Regions from separate parts of the Actinoallomurus acanthiterrae genome, predicted to be linked through region 2. Evidence: riboswitches for the same ligand, from Rfam matches in the RefSeq annotation. Region 2 holds a riboswitch; the other holds the start of a gene.
The links. Region 2 has a riboswitch for S-adenosylmethionine ahead of thrC (threonine synthase). Riboswitches for the same ligand answer to the same signal wherever they lie in the genome.
Positions count from the first base shown of each region.

Region 1 (8,800 bases), 8.6 Mb from region 2:
GGCGTGATCGTCACGGTCACGCCCAACCTCGCGCTCGACGTCACGTACGAGCTGCCGGAGCTGCGGCCCGGAGAGACCCACCGCGTCGAGAACGTCCACGCCCGCGCGGGCGGCAAAGGCGTGAACGTCGCCCGGGTCCTGCACGCGCTCGGCCACGACGTCCTCGTCGTCGGCCCGGCCGGCGGGCCGACGGGCGCGGCGCTGCGCGCCGACCTGGACGCCGCCGGGCTGGCGCACGACCTCGTCCCCATCGCCGGGGAGACCCGCCGTACCGTCACCGTCGTGGCCGGCGGTGACGCCACCCTGCTCAACGAGCCCGGCCCCACGATCACGCCGGAGGAGTGGGCGGCGCTGGAGGCGCGGATCCCCGACGCCGACGTCGTCGTCATCTCCGGCAGCCTGCCGCCGGGCGTGCCCGCGGACGCCGTCGCCCGGCTCGCCCGGCGCGACGCGCGGGTCATCGTCGACACGTCCGGCGAGCCGCTGCGGCACGCCGCGCCGTACGCCTGGGCCGTCAAGCCGAACGCCGTCGAACTCGCCGAGCTCACCGGCACGGCCGACCCGGTCGCGGGCGCCCGGTCGCTGGTCGCCGGCACCGGCGACCCGTCGCTGCTCGCTGAGCTCACCGGTACGGACCGTCCCGGCACCGGCGACCCGTCACTGCTCGCCGAGCTCACCCGCACGGACCGTCCCGTCACGGGTGGCCGGTCGCTCGGCGCGCCCGCGGTCGTCGTCTCGCTCGGCGCCGAGGGCCTGCTGGCCGTCGTCGGCGACGACGTGTACCGCGTGGCCCCACCCCAGGTGGTGACCGGCAACCCGACCGGCGCGGGCGACTCGGTCGTCGCCGCGCTCGCCGCCGGGATCGGCTCGCCCTGGCCGGACCTGCTCAAGGACGCCGCCGCGCTGTCGGCCGCGGCCGTGCTCGCACCCGTCGCGGGAGCGTACGATCCCGCCGCCTACGAAGGATTCCGCAGATGCCTCTCGTCTCCGCAGGAGAGATCGTCGTCGCCGGGCACGGTGTCGGCGCCTTCAACGTCATCCAGCTCGAACACGCCGAAGCGCTGATCGACGGGGCCGAGGCGGCGGGTCGCCCGGTCATCCTGCAGATCAGCGAGAACTGCGTGCGCTACCACGGCGCGCTGGAGCCCATCGCGCTGGCGACCCTCGCGGCCGCCCGCCAGTCGAAGGTCCCGGTCGCCGTCCACCTGGACCACGCCACCTCCCCCGAGCTCGTACGGGAGGCGGTGGAGCTGGGGCTGGGCTCGGTGATGTACGACGCGTCCGCCCTGGACTACGACGCCAACGTCGCCACGACCGCCGAGATGACCGCGTACTGCCACGAGCGGGACGTGTGGGTCGAGGCCGAGCTCGGCGAGGTCGGGGGCAAGGACGGCGTACACGCCCCGGGCGCGCGCACCGAGCCGGAGGAGGCCGCCCGCTTCGTCGCCGCGACGGGCGTGGACGCGCTCGCGGTCGCGGTGGGCACCTCGCACGCGATGACGGACCGGACCGCGGCCGTCGACCTCGACCTGATCGCACGGCTGAGGGCGGCCGTGCCGGTGCCGCTCGTCCTGCACGGGTCGTCCGGGGTGCCGGACGCCGACCTGACGCGCGCCGTCGAGGCCGGCATCGTCAAGGTCAACATCGCCACCCATCTGAACAAGGTTTTCACCGACGCGGTCCGGGGATACCTCGCCGACCATCCGACGGTGGTGGACACCCGAAAATATCTGGCACCGGGGCGGGACGCCGTGGCGCGCGAGGTGGCGCGGTTGATCGGTACGGTGCTCACCAGGGGCTGACGTGCCTTTTATCCTTCGTGGCTTAGGATCGTCAAGCCCCCGGACGCCCGGCACGCCGATCGGTGCAGCCGCGCCCCTCAGGTACCTTCGGGGGTTCACGCAGGTCACGGGGGACGAGTGAGTGACAAGGACACCGGCGTCGGAGCCGGTGAATCGCAAATGCCCGACACCTCTGCCAACGACGGCGATCCCACGACGCCCGTGGACGGCACCGACGGCACGGTGACCGGAAGCGCGGCGGACGACTCCGGCCCTGAGCCGACCGCGACGGACGGCACCGGCTCTCCGTCGGCGGTGGCGGACAGCACCGGCGCCTCGCCGGCCGGGACGGACGGCACCGGCTCTTCGCCGACCGCGGCGGACGGGGCCGAGACATCGCCGGACCTGGCGGGGAGCGCCGGCTCCTCGTCGTCCGTCGCGAACGGCAGCGGATCCGCGCGAGGCGCGACGGACGGCACCGGTGCCTCACCGTCCACGACGGAGGGCTCCGGCTCTCCGTCGGCCGGGGCGAGCGGCGCCGAGACATCGGTGGACCTGGCCAAGAGCGCCGGAACCTCACCGGCCGTCGCGGACGGCGCCGGGTCCCCGCAGGGAGCGACGGACGGCACCGAGACCTCGCCGGACCTCACGAAGAGCTCCGGCTCCTCGCCGGCCACCGCGAACGGCGCCGGATCCGCGCAAGGCGCGGCACACGGCGCCGGCGCCTCGCCGACCGCGACGGAGGGCACCGGCTCTCCGTCGGCCGGGGCGAGCGGCGCCGAGACATCGGTGGACCTCTTCAAGAGCCCCGGAACCTCGTCGGCCGTCGCGAACGAGATCGGATCTTCGCAGGGCGGGACGAACGGCACCGGATCTTCGCCAACTTCGGGGTCGTACGGCGCGTCCAATAACGATGACGCCGTCGGGCTCGAGGCCGCGGACGGACCGGGGGACGCGGCTGATCCGCGCGGCGTCGCCGCATCGGCATCTGCCGTGAAGTCCGGAGCCACTGATCTCGATGACGCCACTCGACCCGACATGGCCCCGCCCGTGGAACCCACGGCGGGCAGTCTGGTCCTGGCCGACGAAGGCCCGTCGGCCATGACCGCCGTACACGCCCTTCCCGAGGGCAAGAAGTCCAAGGACGAGAAGTCCAAGAAGCCGAAGAAGAAGCGGAGCCGGCGGGCCAAGTGGCTGCGCCGCTCGGCGTACGTGCTGGGCCTGCTCATCCTGCTGCCCGTCGCCGGCTTCATCGTCGCGTACCTGATGACGCCGGTACCGACCTCCTCGCAGCCCATGGCCAACGCTCAGCCTTCGACGTTCTACTTCAGCGACGGCAAGAGCGTCATCCTGAAGAAGGGCACCAACCGGCAGCCGGTCCCCCTGTCCCAGGTGCCGAAGCCGGTGCGGGACGCCGTGATCTCCGCGGAGAACCGCAGCTTCTACAGCGACCCCGGGGTGTCGTTCAAGGGCACGGCCCGTGCGGTCTGGGCGACGGCGACCGGCGGATCCATGCAGGGCGGGTCGACGATCACCCAGCAGATGGTCCGCAACTACTACAGCGGCCTCAGCCAGCAGCGCACGGCGTCCCGCAAGCTGAAGGAGATCATGGTCGCGCTCAAGGTCGGGCGCGAGAAGGACAAGAGCTGGATCCTCCAGACCTACCTCAACACGATCTACTTCGGCCGGGACGCCTATGGCATCCAGGCGGCCGCCCAGGCGTACTACAACAAGGACGTCCAGGACCTGACCCCCGCCGAGGGCGCCTACATCGCCGCGGCCATCCAGGTGCCCACGACCGCAATGGACACGTCCAACCCGAAGGCCCGCGCGTACATGCAGAGCCGCTGGAAGTACGTCGTCGACGGCATGGTCCAGATGAGGAGCATCACTTCGCAGCAGGCCGCGGCCATGCAGTTCCCCTTGCCCAAGAAGGAGAAGATCAAGAATATCTACGCGGGTGAGAAGGGCTACATGTACGACCTGGCGAAGGCCGAGTTGCTGCGCATGGGCTACACCCAGGACCAGATCGACAACGGCGGGTTGAAGATCCGTACGACGTTCGACAAGGACCTGATGGACGACGCGAAGGCGGCCGTGGAGGACGCCATGCCCTCGAGCGTCTCCAGCAAGGTCATGGCCGGCCTGGTGTCCGTCGACCCGTCGACCGGTGAGGTCAACGCGTTCTACGGCGGCAAGCAGTACCTCGACAACAACTTCAACAGCGCGTTCGACGCCAAGGTGCAGCCGGGCTCCGGTTTCAAGCCGTACGTCCTCGCCGCGGCGCTGAACGACGGGATGTCCCTGGACGACGAGGTCGACGGCAGCGACGACCAGACGTTCGACGGCAGCAAACCGATCCAGAACGACAACCACGAGGACTTCGGCCCGGTCAACCTCGTCACCGCGACGCAACAGTCGATCAACACCGCGTACGTCAACATCGCCCAGAAGATCGGGAACGACAAGGTGATGGAGATGGCGGAGAAGCTCGGCATCCCCGAGTCGCAGCTGACCGCGAACGGCGCGAACACCGCCGTCACGTTCCCGCTCGGCGTCATCGACGTCAGCGTGGAGCAGCAGGCCGCCGCGTACGCCGCGTTCGCGTCCGAGGGCGTTTACCACGCGCCGCACGTGATCCGGGCGGTGACCAACCGGGACGGCAAGAAGCGCGTCGTCCCGACCACCGGCAAGCGGGTCTTCAGCACGCAGATCGCCCGGGACGCGACGTACGCGATGCAGAAGGTCGTCGACGCGGGCACCGGCACCAATGCCGCGCTGCCGGACCGGAACGCCGCAGGCAAGACCGGAACGACCTCGAGTGGCAAGCAGATCTGGTTCAACGGGTTCATCCCGCAGCTGGCGGCCTCGATCGGCATCTTCCGGAGCGACAACAAGGCGCTGAGCATCCCCGGCTACTCCTCGTACGGCGGTGACCTGCCGGCCACGATCTGGCACAACTTCCTCGTCAAGGCCGACGCGGACATGCCGGTGAAGTCGTTCGGGGACCCGTCGGTGTACGTCGGCGGGCGCCAGTACCCGTCGCCGACGTCGCCCGCGCAGCCGCAGCCGCACCCGAGCTTCTCCAGGCCCCGGACGACCAGGCCGTCCCACCCGTCCTCGCCGACTCACCACCCGCCGACCGGAGGCCCGCCGACCCACCTGCCCACCGGCGGCCCGACCGGCCAGCCCACGGGCCGCGTGTACGACGGCGGCGATCCCAACTCGATGTTCTGAGCGGCTGAGCGCCCGCGACCCTACGGCGGCGGGCGCTCAGGCGTTCATTTGCAGGCCGTGGCGAGGGCGGCGGGCTGGCGCTGGACGGCGCTCTGCAGGCCGGAGATGTCGCGCGGCGTGATGCCGGTGCTGACGCCCCGCCACTCGGTCGCCATGCCGCTCAGCGTCCGGCTCAGCTTCTTGTCGTCCGACTCACGGGCGAGCGCGTCGAAGCGCGTGGCGAGTGTCCCCGCCGCCTGCTTCCACTGGGTGATGTCGTCAGGCGAGATGCGGTTCAGGGTCGCGTTGTAGGACCCGACCGCCTTCACCGCGTCCTTGCAGACCCTGCCCTTGTTCGTGCCGACGCCGCATCCGGCCGCGCACACCGCGACCAGGACGACCCCCGCCGGCCGCCGCCATCCACCCCGCATCGCCCTGTTCTCCCTTCGTCGAACTCCCGTGCCCCGTATTCAATCGCGGAGAAGCGGTCACACGACGCCGAAACGGCGTTCTTCGGGCGAGTGCTCTATACTCACCGTCAGGTCACGAGTGCCAGCGCGAAGCCCCGGCTTGCTGGCCGGCAACCCTCCGTCCGTGGCGGGGTGCCCCGGGTGATGACCGGGTCCGACACGACCGTGCCGGACAAGCGCGGACCCCTCGCGGGGTCCAAGGCCCCGCTGGAGGTGTGTGTTGTCCGCTGTACTCGATCTGCCCCCCATCACCCGTCCCACCCTGCGCGTCGTGGGTGAAGGCGTCCCCGTGCCCGTCGCCGGTGGCCGGACCGTTCCGTACGCGAACCTCGACTACGCGGCGAGCGCGCCCTGTCTGGAGGCGGTGCGCGACGCGCTCGACGCCGCCCTCCCCTACTACAGCAGCGTGCACCGCGGCGCGGGATACGCCTCGCAGGTGACGACCGACCGGTACGAGCGCGCCCGCGAGGTCGTCCGGGAGTTCGTCGGCGCGTGGCGGCGCGACGCCGTGGTGTTCACCCGCAACACCACCGACGCGATGAACCTCCTCGCGCACGCCCTGCCGCGCGGCACCACGGTCGTCGTGTTCGAGTCCGAGCACCACGCGAGCCTCCTGCCCTGGCAGCGCGGCAACCACGTCGTACGGCTCGCGGCCCCCGAATCCCCGGCGGCGGCCCTCGCGGCGGCCGGCGAGGCCCTCGCCGCGGCGCCGGCCGGGCCGCGCCTGCTCGTCGTCACCGCCGCCTCCAACGTCACCGGCGAGCTGTGGCCCGTCGCCGAACTCGCCGCCGTCGCCCGCGCGCACGGCGCCCGCATCGCGGTCGACGCAGCGCAGCTCGTCCCGCACCGGCCGTTCGACATGGGCGCGCTCGACGTCGACTACGTCGCGTTCTCCGGCCACAAGCTGTACGCGCCGTTCGGAGCGGGCTGCCTCGTCGGCCGCGCCGACTGGCTGCGCGCCGCCGAGCCGTACCTCCTGGGCGGCGGCGCCACCGCGAGCGTCGGCGAGCACGTGACGTGGTCGGCGGACCCGCAGCAGCGGCACGAGGCCGGGCACGCCGAACGTCCTCGGCGTCGTCGCGCTCGCAGCCGCGTGCGAGGCCCTGACCGACTGGGAGACCCTCGTCGCGGAGGAGGAGCGTCTCCTGCGGCGGCTGCGGACCGGCCTGGCGGCCATCCCCGGCGTACGGGAGCTGTCGCTGTGGGGCGACGGGCACCCGCGCGTGGGCATCGTGTCGTTCGTCGTCGAGGGGCGCGGGTCCCGCGCCGTCGCCACCGCGCTGTCCGACCAGTACGGCATCGGTGTGCGGGACGGGAAGTTCTGCGCGCACCCGTTCGTCCGGCGACTGGTCGGCGACGGGCAGGGCGGCTGCGATGACGGCGACGGCACCGCGCTGCGGGCCAGCTTCGGCATCGGCACCACGGACGAGCACATCGACCGTCTGCTGGCCGCGCTGCGACGGCTCACCGCCTGACGATCCGCTCCGCTGCTGGTCAGCGCTATCGAAAGTGACAGTTCGTCCGGGTAAGTCCAATCGGCTGCCGGTACTCGTGCGCGCCGCCGGTTTGCTCCCGGTACGGTGGTCCTCTTGTGCAAAGAGCTTCCGGGGGGTGGCGAATGACCGGCACATGGGAGCCCGCGAACCAACTCGAGCAGCAGCTGAGCGACGCCCTAGGCGACGGCGACCAGAACGCCTACTTCAAGCTGCTGAGCGTGGCGGAGCTCGTCCTTCCGCTGCCACAGGTCGAGCCCGACCCCGGACAGCCGGCGTTCACGTGGCCGACCAGCACGCACGAGGGTCGCACCCACATACTCGCCTACACGTCGGTCGAGGCGGCGCGTGCCTGCCTCGGCCCCGGCTACGAGCACTTCGTCCGGATGCCGCTCGCGGAGATGGCGAACACCTGGCCGGACAGCGACTGGTGGCTCGCGGTCAACTCCGGGCTGCCGATCGAGGGCTACCTGCCCGCCTGGTTCGTCGGACAGCTCACCGCGAACCTCCCGCCCGCCCAGGAGACGCCGCCCGCTCCCGAGACCGGCCCCGCCGGTCAGTCGCCGGCGGAGCAGGAGGCGACCCCCGGGACGCACGCCGGGCATGAGGCGGTCCTTCACGACTCGTCCGCCGCGCCGGCCGGGCAGGAGCTTCCTCACGGCTCGCAGGCCGACCAGGAGGCGCCTTACGGCGCGCAAGCCGAGCAAACGCCTTACGGCGCGCAGGCCGAGCAGGAAACGCCCTACGGCGCGCAAGCCGAGCAGACGCCTTATGGCTCGCAGGCCGGCCAGGAGATGACGTACGGTGCGGGGGCCGAGCAGGAGACGGCTCACGGGCAGGCCACGCCCACCGGGCAGTACACCGGCGAAGCGGCAGCGGACCTCGGTTCGCTGTCGTTTCCACCGGTGGCGGAGACCTCGCTGCCGTCCGTACCTCCGGCCGAGCCGTCCACTCTGGAGCCGGGCACCGTTCCACCGCCGACCGGAGACGCCTCGGCGCCTCCCGCGCACGCGCATCCGCCGGTGAGTGGACCGGCCCCCGCGCCTTTCGGGGACGCACACCCTCCGGTCCCGGGCGAACCGGCTCTGCCCCCTATCGGCGACCCGCAGCCTCCGGTTCCGGGCGAACACACTCCCGCTCCTTTCGGCGACGCATACGCTCCGGTCCCGGGCGAACCCGCCCCGACGCCGCTCGAGGACACGCGCCCTCCGGTCCCGGGCGGACCGGCTCCCACTTCTTTCGGGGACGCACACCCTGCGGCACCGGGCGAACCGGGCCCGACGCCGCTCGGGGACACGCAGCCTCCGATCCCGGGCGGACCGGCTCCCGCTCCTTTCGGGGACGCACACCCTGCTGTCCCGGGCGAACCGGGCCCCGCTCCTTTCGGGGACGCGCACTCTACGGTCCCGGGCGAACCGGCCCCGACGCCGCTCGAAGACGCGCGCCCTCCGGCCCCGGGCGAACCGGCCCCGGCACCCGTCACCGACACCGCGCCCTTCCCGGGTCTCTCGTTCCCCACGCCGCCGCCGGCGGGTCCCCCGCCCGCGCCCGGCTCGAACCCGGCCCCGCCGGCCTGGGATGAGTCGTCCGGGGAGACGACGATCGCGGACGCGCCGGCCCTGGAGGCGTTCGCCCGAGAGGCGTTGGCCAGGGTGCAGTCGGCCGGCGAGAGGCCGACCGGGGAGCCGACCGATGGCACGCCGCCCGCGGAGCGCCGGCGACAGGCCGACGTGGGGCACGCCGGCCGCGGAGCCGGCCGCGAGAGACGCACCGGGAATGCGCCGCCTGCCGAGTCGGCCGGGGGTGTGCCCGACGGGCGGACACCGGCCGGGGAGGCACC
Region 1 covers NZ_BAAHCO010000001.1:2,736,750-2,745,549, reverse strand. The annotation lists gene nagA (N-acetylglucosamine-6-phosphate deacetylase) at 1-7, shown strand, start outside; gene ACYVF7_RS13330 (1-phosphofructokinase family hexose kinase) at 4-1,065, shown strand; gene ACYVF7_RS13325 (class II fructose-bisphosphate aldolase) at 975-1,802, shown strand; gene ACYVF7_RS13320 (transglycosylase domain-containing protein) at 1,962-5,018, shown strand; gene ACYVF7_RS13315 (hypothetical protein) at 5,063-5,428, opposite strand; SAM riboswitch class IV at 5,539-5,652, shown strand; partial or broken gene ACYVF7_RS13310 (aminotransferase class V-fold PLP-dependent enzyme) at 5,685-6,942, shown strand; gene ACYVF7_RS13305 (SseB family protein) at 7,086-8,800, shown strand, end outside.
Region 1: another riboswitch for S-adenosylmethionine. It lies ahead of ACYVF7_RS13310 (aminotransferase class V-fold PLP-dependent enzyme); the one in region 2 lies ahead of thrC (threonine synthase).

Region 2 (8,800 bases):
ACGCCGTGGGAGATCTCGATGGCCAGCCGCAGCGCCTCGGAGACCGAGATCTGCCGCTCCCGCATCCGGTCCGCGAGCGTGCCGCGATCGGCGTAGGACATGACGAAGTAGGGCCGGGAGTCCTCGAGCTCCCCGATGTCGTGCACGCGCACGAGGCGTTCGGAGTCGGCGCGGCGCAGGATCCGGGCCTCTTCCAGGAAGCGACTTCGCACGTCGAGGTCGTCGATCAGCCCCCCGGCCAGCACCTTGACGGCCACCAGGGCATCGAGCAACTCGTCTCGGGCGAGCCACACGGAAGCGAAAGCTCCGGACCCAAGAACACGATCGATTCGGTAACGGCCGACGTTCGAAGGCATGGACACCCCCGTATCATGCCCAATGCGGGGCGATAGCGAGGGCGAGGCGGCTTCATGGCGTATGACGAGCGGACCGAAGAGCTGGCACAGCGGGCCGCTAAGGGTGACACATCAGCACTTAATGAACTACTCAGAGTAATCGAATCGGACGTTTTGCGTCATTGCTCCCGGTTCCTCCCGTGCCGGCAGGACGCAGAAGAGGCGTGCCAGGACGCGCTCATGCAGGTCGCGCGCAACATCGGGCGATTCGAGGGCCGTTCGCGGTTCAGCACGTGGCTGCACGTGGTCGTGGCCAACTCCGCGCGCTCGACGTACCGCTCGCTCAAGCGCCGGTCCGTGGAGCAGGCGGGCGAGCTGCCCCAGCAGCGCCCGGATCCGCACCGTACAAGCGTCATCGCCGGTTCGCGCGTGGACATCCTCGATGCGATGGAGGATCTGGAGCGTCGCAAGCCGGACCTCATCGAGGCCCTCGTGCTGCGCGACGTATCCCAGCTGGAGTACAGCGAGATCGCCCAGCAGCTCAACCTCCCCCTGGGCACGGTGAAGTCCCGGATCCACGAGGCGCGCAAGCAGTTCCGGCAGTCGCTCGGCGACGACTACAGCTGACCGTCCAGGGCGGCGAGCTGGGCGCCGAGCCACTCCTGGGGCGGCAGGGCCGTCGCGGCGGCGGTCAGCCGGGCGCAGCGCTCGGCGCGCTCGTCGGGCGGCATGAGCAGCGCCTGGTTCAGCGCCTCGGCGGTCTGTGACACGTCGAACGGGTTGATCATCAGGGCGTCGTCGTCCATCTCGGCGGCGGCGCCCGCCTCCCGGGACAGCACAAGGGCGCAGCCCCGCTCGGACAGCACCGGCCCTTCCTTGGCGACGAGGTTCATGCCGTCCCGGATCGGGTTGACCACGAGGACGTCCGCCAGGCCGTACGCCGCCAGCGAGCGCGGATAGTCGTCGTTGACCTGCAGGATCAGCGGCTCCCACGTGGAGTCCCCGAACTCGTCGGAGATCTCGGCCGCCATCCGCTGCACGGCGGCGGTGTACTCGCGGTACTCCGGCAGGTCGTGGCGGGAGGGGTAGGCGAAGGCCAGGTGCACCACCCGGCCGTGCCACTCCGGGTGCTTGGCGAGCAGCTCACGGTAGGCCGCGAGCCCCCGCACGATGTTCTTGGACAGCTCCGTACGGTCGATCCGCACGATGAGCCGGCGATCGCCGACCTGCTCGCGCAGGGCCTTCTTGCGGGCCTGCACGTCGGGTTCGGCGGCGCGCGCCCGGAGGGAGTCGCCGTCGATCCCCAGCCCGTGCACGCCGACGCGCGTGACGCGGCCGGCGTGGGTGACGGTGCGCGCGACCGGGTCGACCTTCGCCTGCAGGACGGCGGCGCAGCAGTCGATGAACGCGTCGGCCCAGCGCTGGGCGAGGAAGCCGGCGTGATCGGCGCCCAGGATGCCTTCCAGCACCTCCCGGCCGATGTCGTCCGGCAGCAGACGGTAGTACTCCGGCGGCGCCCACGGCGTGTGCGAGAAGTGGGCGATCTTCAGGTCGGGGCGGCGCTCGCGCAGCATCCCGGGGGCCAGCGTCAGGTGGTAGTCCTGGATCGCCACCTTCGCGCCCGGCCGCGCGTCCCGGGCCAGCGCGTCGGCGAACGCCGCGTTGTACGCCTCGTACGACTGCCAGTCCCGCCGCGACCGCGCGTCGAAGTGCGGCGTGTTCGGGCTGTCGTACAGCATGTGGTGGACGAACCACAGTGTGGAATTGGCCACAGCGTTGTAGGCGCGGTGGAACGTACCGGCCGGGATGTCCAGCATGCGGACGGCGCCAGCGCCGGCGCCGTGGGCGTCCAGCCGGCCGTCCTCCGCGCGGCGGGCCGCGGCGCGGTCGGCGTCCGACAGCGCCGCGCAGATCCACAGGATGTCGCCGCCCAGTCCGGCGAGGGCCGAGACGAGACCGCCGCCGCCGCGTCGCATGGACAGCGTGCCGTCGTCGGCGAGCGCGAAGGACACCGGACCGCGGTTGGAAGCGACGAGGACCTGCGAGTCACCCATGGAGGGAGCGTAACCGGCCGAGGTTAAGGAGGGTCCAAGAAGGTCGAATGGCGGGCGGTTCGGGACGTCATCCCGCAGATACGTCATCTCGCCGCCGGGCCTCGTGAACCGGTCGCGGACCGCTCCTCACGGGTCCCGGCGGTGTCTCGCGACCTGAGACGCGCTTGGCGGAGAACCGGTCAGTCACGTATACAAGTCAACAGACAACTTCATAAAGCTCATCCAGAGGGGTGGAGGGACCGGCCCGTTGAAGCCCCGGCAACCCTCCCGGAGATGCGGTTCTACGCGTGCTGGGCACGTTCCAACTCGCGCTGACAGCGAGGCCGCCCGGGACAGGTGCCAACTCCGGCTCGTGACCAAGGTGGCACGGGAAAGATGAGGAGAGAGGCCTCGCTCCATGTCGCAGTCCGCCGCCCGAAACCTCGGCCCCGCGACCGCACTGACGTGCCGTGAATGCGGTGAATCTTACGATCTGGGCCCTCGCTACGCCTGCGAGCTCTGTTTCGGCCCCCTGGAAGTCTCCTACGACCTCACCGGCGTGACCCGGGAGCGGATCGAGTCCGGCCCACGCAACATCTGGCGCTACCGCGGCCTGCTGCCCGTTCCGTCGAACGTCGTCGACACGCCCAACACCGAGCCCGGCTTCACCCGCCTCGTACGCGCCGACAACCTCGCCGAGTCGCTGGGGCTGCGGTCGCTGTGGGTCAAGGACGACAGCGGCAACCCGACCCACTCGTTCAAGGACCGGGTCGTGGCGGTCGCGCTGGCCGCCGCCCGCGAGCTCGGTTTCAAGGTCCTGGCCTGCCCGTCCACCGGTAACCTCGCCAACGCGGTCGCCGCCGCGGCGGCGCGCGCCGGGATCCGCAGCGCCGTGTTCGTGCCGTCCGACCTCGAACGCCAGAAGATCGTCACGACGGCGGTGTACGGCGGGACGTTCGTCACCGTCGACGGCAACTACGACGACGTCAACCGGCTGGCCTCGGAGCTCGCGGGCGAGCAGGAGGACTGGGCGTTCGTCAACGTCAACGTGCGGCCGTACTACGCCGAGGGTTCGAAGACCATCGGGTACGAGATCGCCGAGCAGCTCGGCTGGCGGCTGCCCGAGCAGATCGTCATCCCGATCGCGTCCGGCTCCCAGCTCACGAAGATCGACAAGGCCTTCCAGGAGTTCATCAAGCTGGGCCTGGTCGAGGACCGGCCGTACAAGATCTTCGGTGCGCAGGCGACCGGCTGCTCGCCCGTCTCGGCGGCCTTCAAGGCCGGGCTCGACGTCGTCCAGCCCGTCAAGCCGGCCACGATCGCCAAGTCCCTGGCGATCGGCAACCCCGCCGACGGTCCGTACGTCCTCGACGCCGTGCGCCGCACCGGCGGGGCCATCGAGGACGTCTCCGACGAAGAGGTCGTCGACAGCATCGCGCTGCTCGCCCGCACCGAGGGCATCTTCGGCGAGACGGCGGGCGGCGTCACGCTGGGCTCCCTCCGCAAGCTGCTGGCGAGCGGCGCACTCGACCCCGAGGCCGAGACCGTCTTCATCAACTCCGGCGACGGCCTCAAGACCCTGGACGCGGTGGCCCCGGTGGCCGTGCCGTCCGCGAACATCGCTCCGACCATCGAGGCATTCCGAAAGGCAGGTCTGGCGTGAGCTCGATCAGTGTCCGCATCCCGACGATCCTCCGGAGCTACACCGGCGGTGAGGCCGAGGTGAAGGCGACTGGCTCGACCGTGCGCGAGGTCGTCGCCGACCTGGAGGCCAACCACTCCGGCATCGCGGCGCGCATCCTCGACGACAACGGCAAGATCCGGCGGTTCGTCAACGTCTACGTGGGCGAGGAGGACGTGCGGTTCGCCGATGGGCTCGACACGCCGACGCCGGACGGCGTCCAGATCTCCATCATCCCGGCCGTCGCCGGCGGCTGAGCCCTCCTCGGGGGTGACGCCCCGTGATGAAGACGTACCCGCGATCCCCGATGGTCGCCGAGTCCACGGACTTGGTGACCACCGGGGATCGTGTGTTGGGTAGCCGAAACGACCGAGGTGGAGGCTCCTACTCCGCTCTCTTGCGGGGCAATTCGGGCTCGCGTATACGGATTTATCGGTAGGTGTCGCTAGTTCCGCCTGCGGGATTCTCTTTTTGACCGACATCGGCCGCGCGCAGTTCTCGGGTAAAGGCTGTTCCACGGACGGTAGCCGTGTGTAGGGTCGGCGATGGCCGCCGCAGCCGAGTCGGCGGGCGATCGGCGGGTTCCGCAGTGGTCCGGCGGGCTCGAATCAGTGGCCGTGGCCAATGGTCGCGGGAATTGCCCTGGTGGGAGTTGTTAGGAATGGCGCAAGGCACCGTCAAATGGTTCAACGCGGACAAAGGCTACGGCTTCATCGCGGTCGACGGTGGCAGGGATGTGTTCGTGCACTACTCGGCCATCCAGTCCGATGGCTACCGCAGCCTCGAGCAGGGGCAGCGGGTGGAGTTCGAGATCACACAGAGCGACCGGGGTCCCCAGGCGGACGCGGTCCGGGCGCTCTGAGTCCCATAGCCCGACGGAGGCCCGGCGCTTCGGCGCCGGGCCTCCGGCCGTCTGAACACCTCGCCCACTCGGCCGGCCGACCGCGCAGGGCCCGCTTCGGCCGTACGGCCCGCTCCGGCCCGCGTACGGCCCGCGTACGACCCGCTCCGGCCGTGCATGACCCGCTCCGGGCGCCGCCGTGCGGTCCCTGGGTTACCCGGTCGTACGACGCCCCGGTGTAGGCGGTGGACCTGGCGTTATAGCGTGCTGGGGAGAGCTCCGGCGCGAAATGGCGAGAAGTTCACCCAGGTGAGGGCGGACCGCGCTTGCACTCTCGGGGGCAGAGTGCTAAACAAGCGGTTGGCACTCTACTATTGAGAGTGCCAACGAAGTGATCGAGGCGATGAGGCCTCGTGCCCGGCGACGGCATGGAAGTCGCCGGACGTGGTCGTCCGTCGCGGGCGTCGACTCGATCCAGTGATAGCCACCCCGTTCCGGGAGGATCTGGAGCTTATGGCTGCAAAGATGATCGCGTTCGACGAGGACGCGCGACGCGGCCTCGAGCGCGGCATGAACCAGCTTGCCGACGCCGTGAAGGTGACCCTCGGTCCCAAGGGCCGCAACGTCGTTCTGGAGAAGAAGTGGGGCGCCCCCACGATCACCAACGACGGTGTATCCATCGCCAAGGAGATCGAGCTCGAGGACCCGTGGGAGAAGATCGGGGCCGAGCTCGTCAAAGAGGTCGCGAAGAAGACCGACGACGTAGCCGGTGACGGCACCACCACGGCCACCGTGCTGGCCCAGGCGCTGGTCCGCGAGGGCCTGCGCAACGTGGCCGCCGGCGCCAACCCGATGTCCCTGAAGCGGGGCATCGAGTCCGCCGTGGAGCGCGTCAGCGAGGAGCTCTCCAAGATCGCGAAGGACGTGGAGACCAAGGAGCAGATCGCTTCCACGGCCTCCATCTCCGCGGGCGACCCCTCGATCGGCGAGATGATCGCCGAGGCGATGGACAAGGTCGGCAAGGAAGGCGTCATCACGGTCGAGGAGAGCCAGACCTTCGGTCTGGAGCTCGAGCTGACCGAGGGCATGCGCTTCGACAAGGGCTACGTGTCGCACTACTTCGTGACCGACCCCGAGCGCATGGAGGCCGTCTTCGACGACCCCTACATCCTCATCGTCAGCTCGAAGATCTCGGCCAACAAGGACCTCGTGCCGGTTCTCGAGCAGGTCATGCAGAGCGGCAAGCCGCTCGTCCTCCTCGCTGAGGACGTCGAGGGCGAGGCCCTGGCCACCCTGGTCGTCAACAAGATCCGCGGTGTCTTCAAGTCCGTCGCCGTCAAGGCCCCGGGCTTCGGCGACCGCCGCAAGGCCATGCTGCAGGACATCGCGATCCTGACCGGTGGCCAGGTCATCAGCGAGGACATCGGCCTCAAGCTGGAGAACACCACGCTCGACATGCTCGGCCAGGCCAAGCGCATCGTGGTGACCAAGGACGAGACCACCATCGTCGATGGCGCCGGCAACCCCGACGACATCGCGGGCCGCGTCAACGAGATCCGCGCGGAGATCGAGAACTCCGACTCCGACTACGACCGCGAGAAGCTCCAGGAGCGCCTCGCCAAGCTGGCCGGCGGCGTCGCCGTCATCAAGGCCGGCGCGGCCACCGAGGTCGAGCTCAAGGAGCGCAAGCACCGCATCGAGGACGCCGTTCGCAACGCGAAGGCGGCCGTCGAGGAGGGCATCGTGCCCGGCGGTGGTGTCGCGCTGCTGCAGGCGAGCGCCAAGGCCTTCGACAAGATCGAGCTCGAGGGCGACGAGGCGACCGGTGCGGCGATCGTCAAGCGCGCTCTTGAGGAGCCGCTGAAGCAGATCGCGGTCAACGCCGGCCTCGAGGGCGGCGTGGTGGCCGAGAAGGTCCGCAACCTCGAGCCGGGTCAGGGCCTCAACGCCGCGACCGGCGAGTACGTCAACATGTTCGACGCGGGCATCATCGACCCCGCGAAGGTGACGCGCTCGGCGCTGCAGAACGCCGCGTCCATCGCGGCGCTGTTCCTCACCACCGAGGCGGTCATCGCCGAGAAGCCGGAGAAGGAGAAGGCTCCGGCCGGCGACCCCTCCGGTGGCATGGGCGGCATGGACTTCTGAGTCCACTCGCTCAAGGGGCGGTCCCGTGTGCTGGGACCGCCCCTTTCGCATGCCCGGCGGCGGGGCGAGGCCGCGTACCAGCGATCAGCGTTTCAAGAGCCTGCTGTCGAACTCGGCGTCCACGAGCCGCTGGTAGGCGGCGGTCACCTGGTCGGGGAGGTCCTGGGCGATGGCGAAACCGAGCTTGGGATATTCGATGAGGCGCTGGAGGTCGCCGACGAGCATGTCGATCACCAGGCGTTCGTCGCCGATGGACTTGACGTAGTCGTCGAAGCTCAACGGTTCGGACGCGCAGACGGGCTCGACCTGGGGCCAGAGCTTGCGGCAGGTCGCGTACGCCCGTCGTTCCATGTACGGCTTGCTGATCAACAGCACCGAGGAGATCTTGACGCCTGCCTGCTGGAGCGCTTGGCGGGACAAGGTGATGTTGTCGCCGGTGTTCTTCGCGCAGGGTTCGGTGATGATCGCGGAGCGGGGCACGCCCAGAGTCATGGCGTGTTCGGCGTAGTGGACGGCTTCCCCGCGCGGGAAGCGCTTGGCCGTGGTGGGGCTGTTGGCGCCGCTGAACACCAGCACCGGGAACAGTCCGGCGCGGTACAACTCGGCGGCGAAGGTCGCCACTCCCAGGTCATGGCTGCCGAGGCCAATCGCCGCCGAACATGGCCGGGGCCGGTGATGCATCCGGTGGTAGTCCCAGATGAGCTCGGCGTCGGCGCGCTGGGCGTCGCTGACGGCGATTCGCGCGTCGGTCACGAAATCTCCCTTTCGGTCATCGTCGTACGTTGATCCCGTTGGAGTGCTCCGCCTCATGGCGGATGGCATCGATGCTGCGTAGCTGATGGTTCAGCCCGCAGCCACGGGCGAGCCGGCTCGTCTCCTCCAGCAGGGCAAGGCCCTCGTCGCGGGTGGCGCGATCGGACACCAGGATGTGCGCGTACGCGGTGTTGAGCCGTACGCGCTGCATGAGCGTGTCCTGGGAGCCGCCGCCACGGGCAGTCTCGATCAAGCACAGCGCCTGATCGAGGTCGCCGACGCCGCGGTAGGCCAGTGCGAGCTTTTGATGGGCCACCGACCAGTCCTCGGCTTCATCGAGGTCTTCAAAGGCATTCGTCGCCTCGGCCATCACGCGGGCGGCATATTCATGCTGACCCGCTTTGCTCAGTGCCGTCCCCACCCACAGGAGGGAGCGGGTGCGGTCGCGGCCACTGAGCCGCTCATCGTCGGCGAAAAGCTGATAGCGGCGCGCGGCACCATGGAGATCACCGGCCATCTCGTCGATCACCGCCAACGACAATGAGATCTGAGCGATCCGGCGTGGGATGCCCAGATCGTTGAACATGCTTAGCGCCCTCCGGTAGGAGCGCTGTGCCGATCCGGGGCCGACCAGCGTGCCCTGATCGCGCTGCACGTCGCCGGCCAACGCGAGCGAACGGGCATGGAGATACAGCCCTCGGGCGTCGAGCCGGTCGGCGGGGAATCGGAGTAACCAGCGGTTGATGAGAGCGGTGGTCGCCGGGAAGTTCTGCCGACTCAGGTAGACGGCGGCTCGTTCGATGTCATCCGCCCAGGATTCGTAATCCCACGAAAGCACGCCTGCCTCACTGACCGGTGTACCGACCATGGTGCCGGTTTCGGCCAGCAGCAGCTGAAAGCGCTGTTGAGCGGCGGTATCCGCGCGGTTCAGCGCGGTGTCCAAGATTGCCTGAGTGTCGGGGCGCGGCACGATGGTGGCCTGCAGTTTCTCCCATTTTGCAACCGTACGAAC
Region 2 covers NZ_BAAHCO010000001.1:11,336,659-11,345,458, reverse strand. The annotation lists gene ACYVF7_RS53585 (serine/threonine-protein kinase) at 1-293, opposite strand, end outside; gene ACYVF7_RS53580 (RNA polymerase sigma factor) at 411-962, shown strand; gene ACYVF7_RS53575 (alpha,alpha-trehalose-phosphate synthase (UDP-forming)) at 953-2,389, opposite strand; SAM riboswitch class I at 2,605-2,771, shown strand; gene thrC (threonine synthase) at 2,787-4,031, shown strand; gene ACYVF7_RS53565 (MoaD/ThiS family protein) at 4,028-4,306, shown strand; gene ACYVF7_RS53560 (cold-shock protein) at 4,711-4,911, shown strand; gene groL (chaperonin GroEL) at 5,404-7,035, shown strand; gene ACYVF7_RS53550 (YdcF family protein) at 7,120-7,788, opposite strand; gene ACYVF7_RS53545 (helix-turn-helix domain-containing protein) at 7,805-8,800, opposite strand, start outside.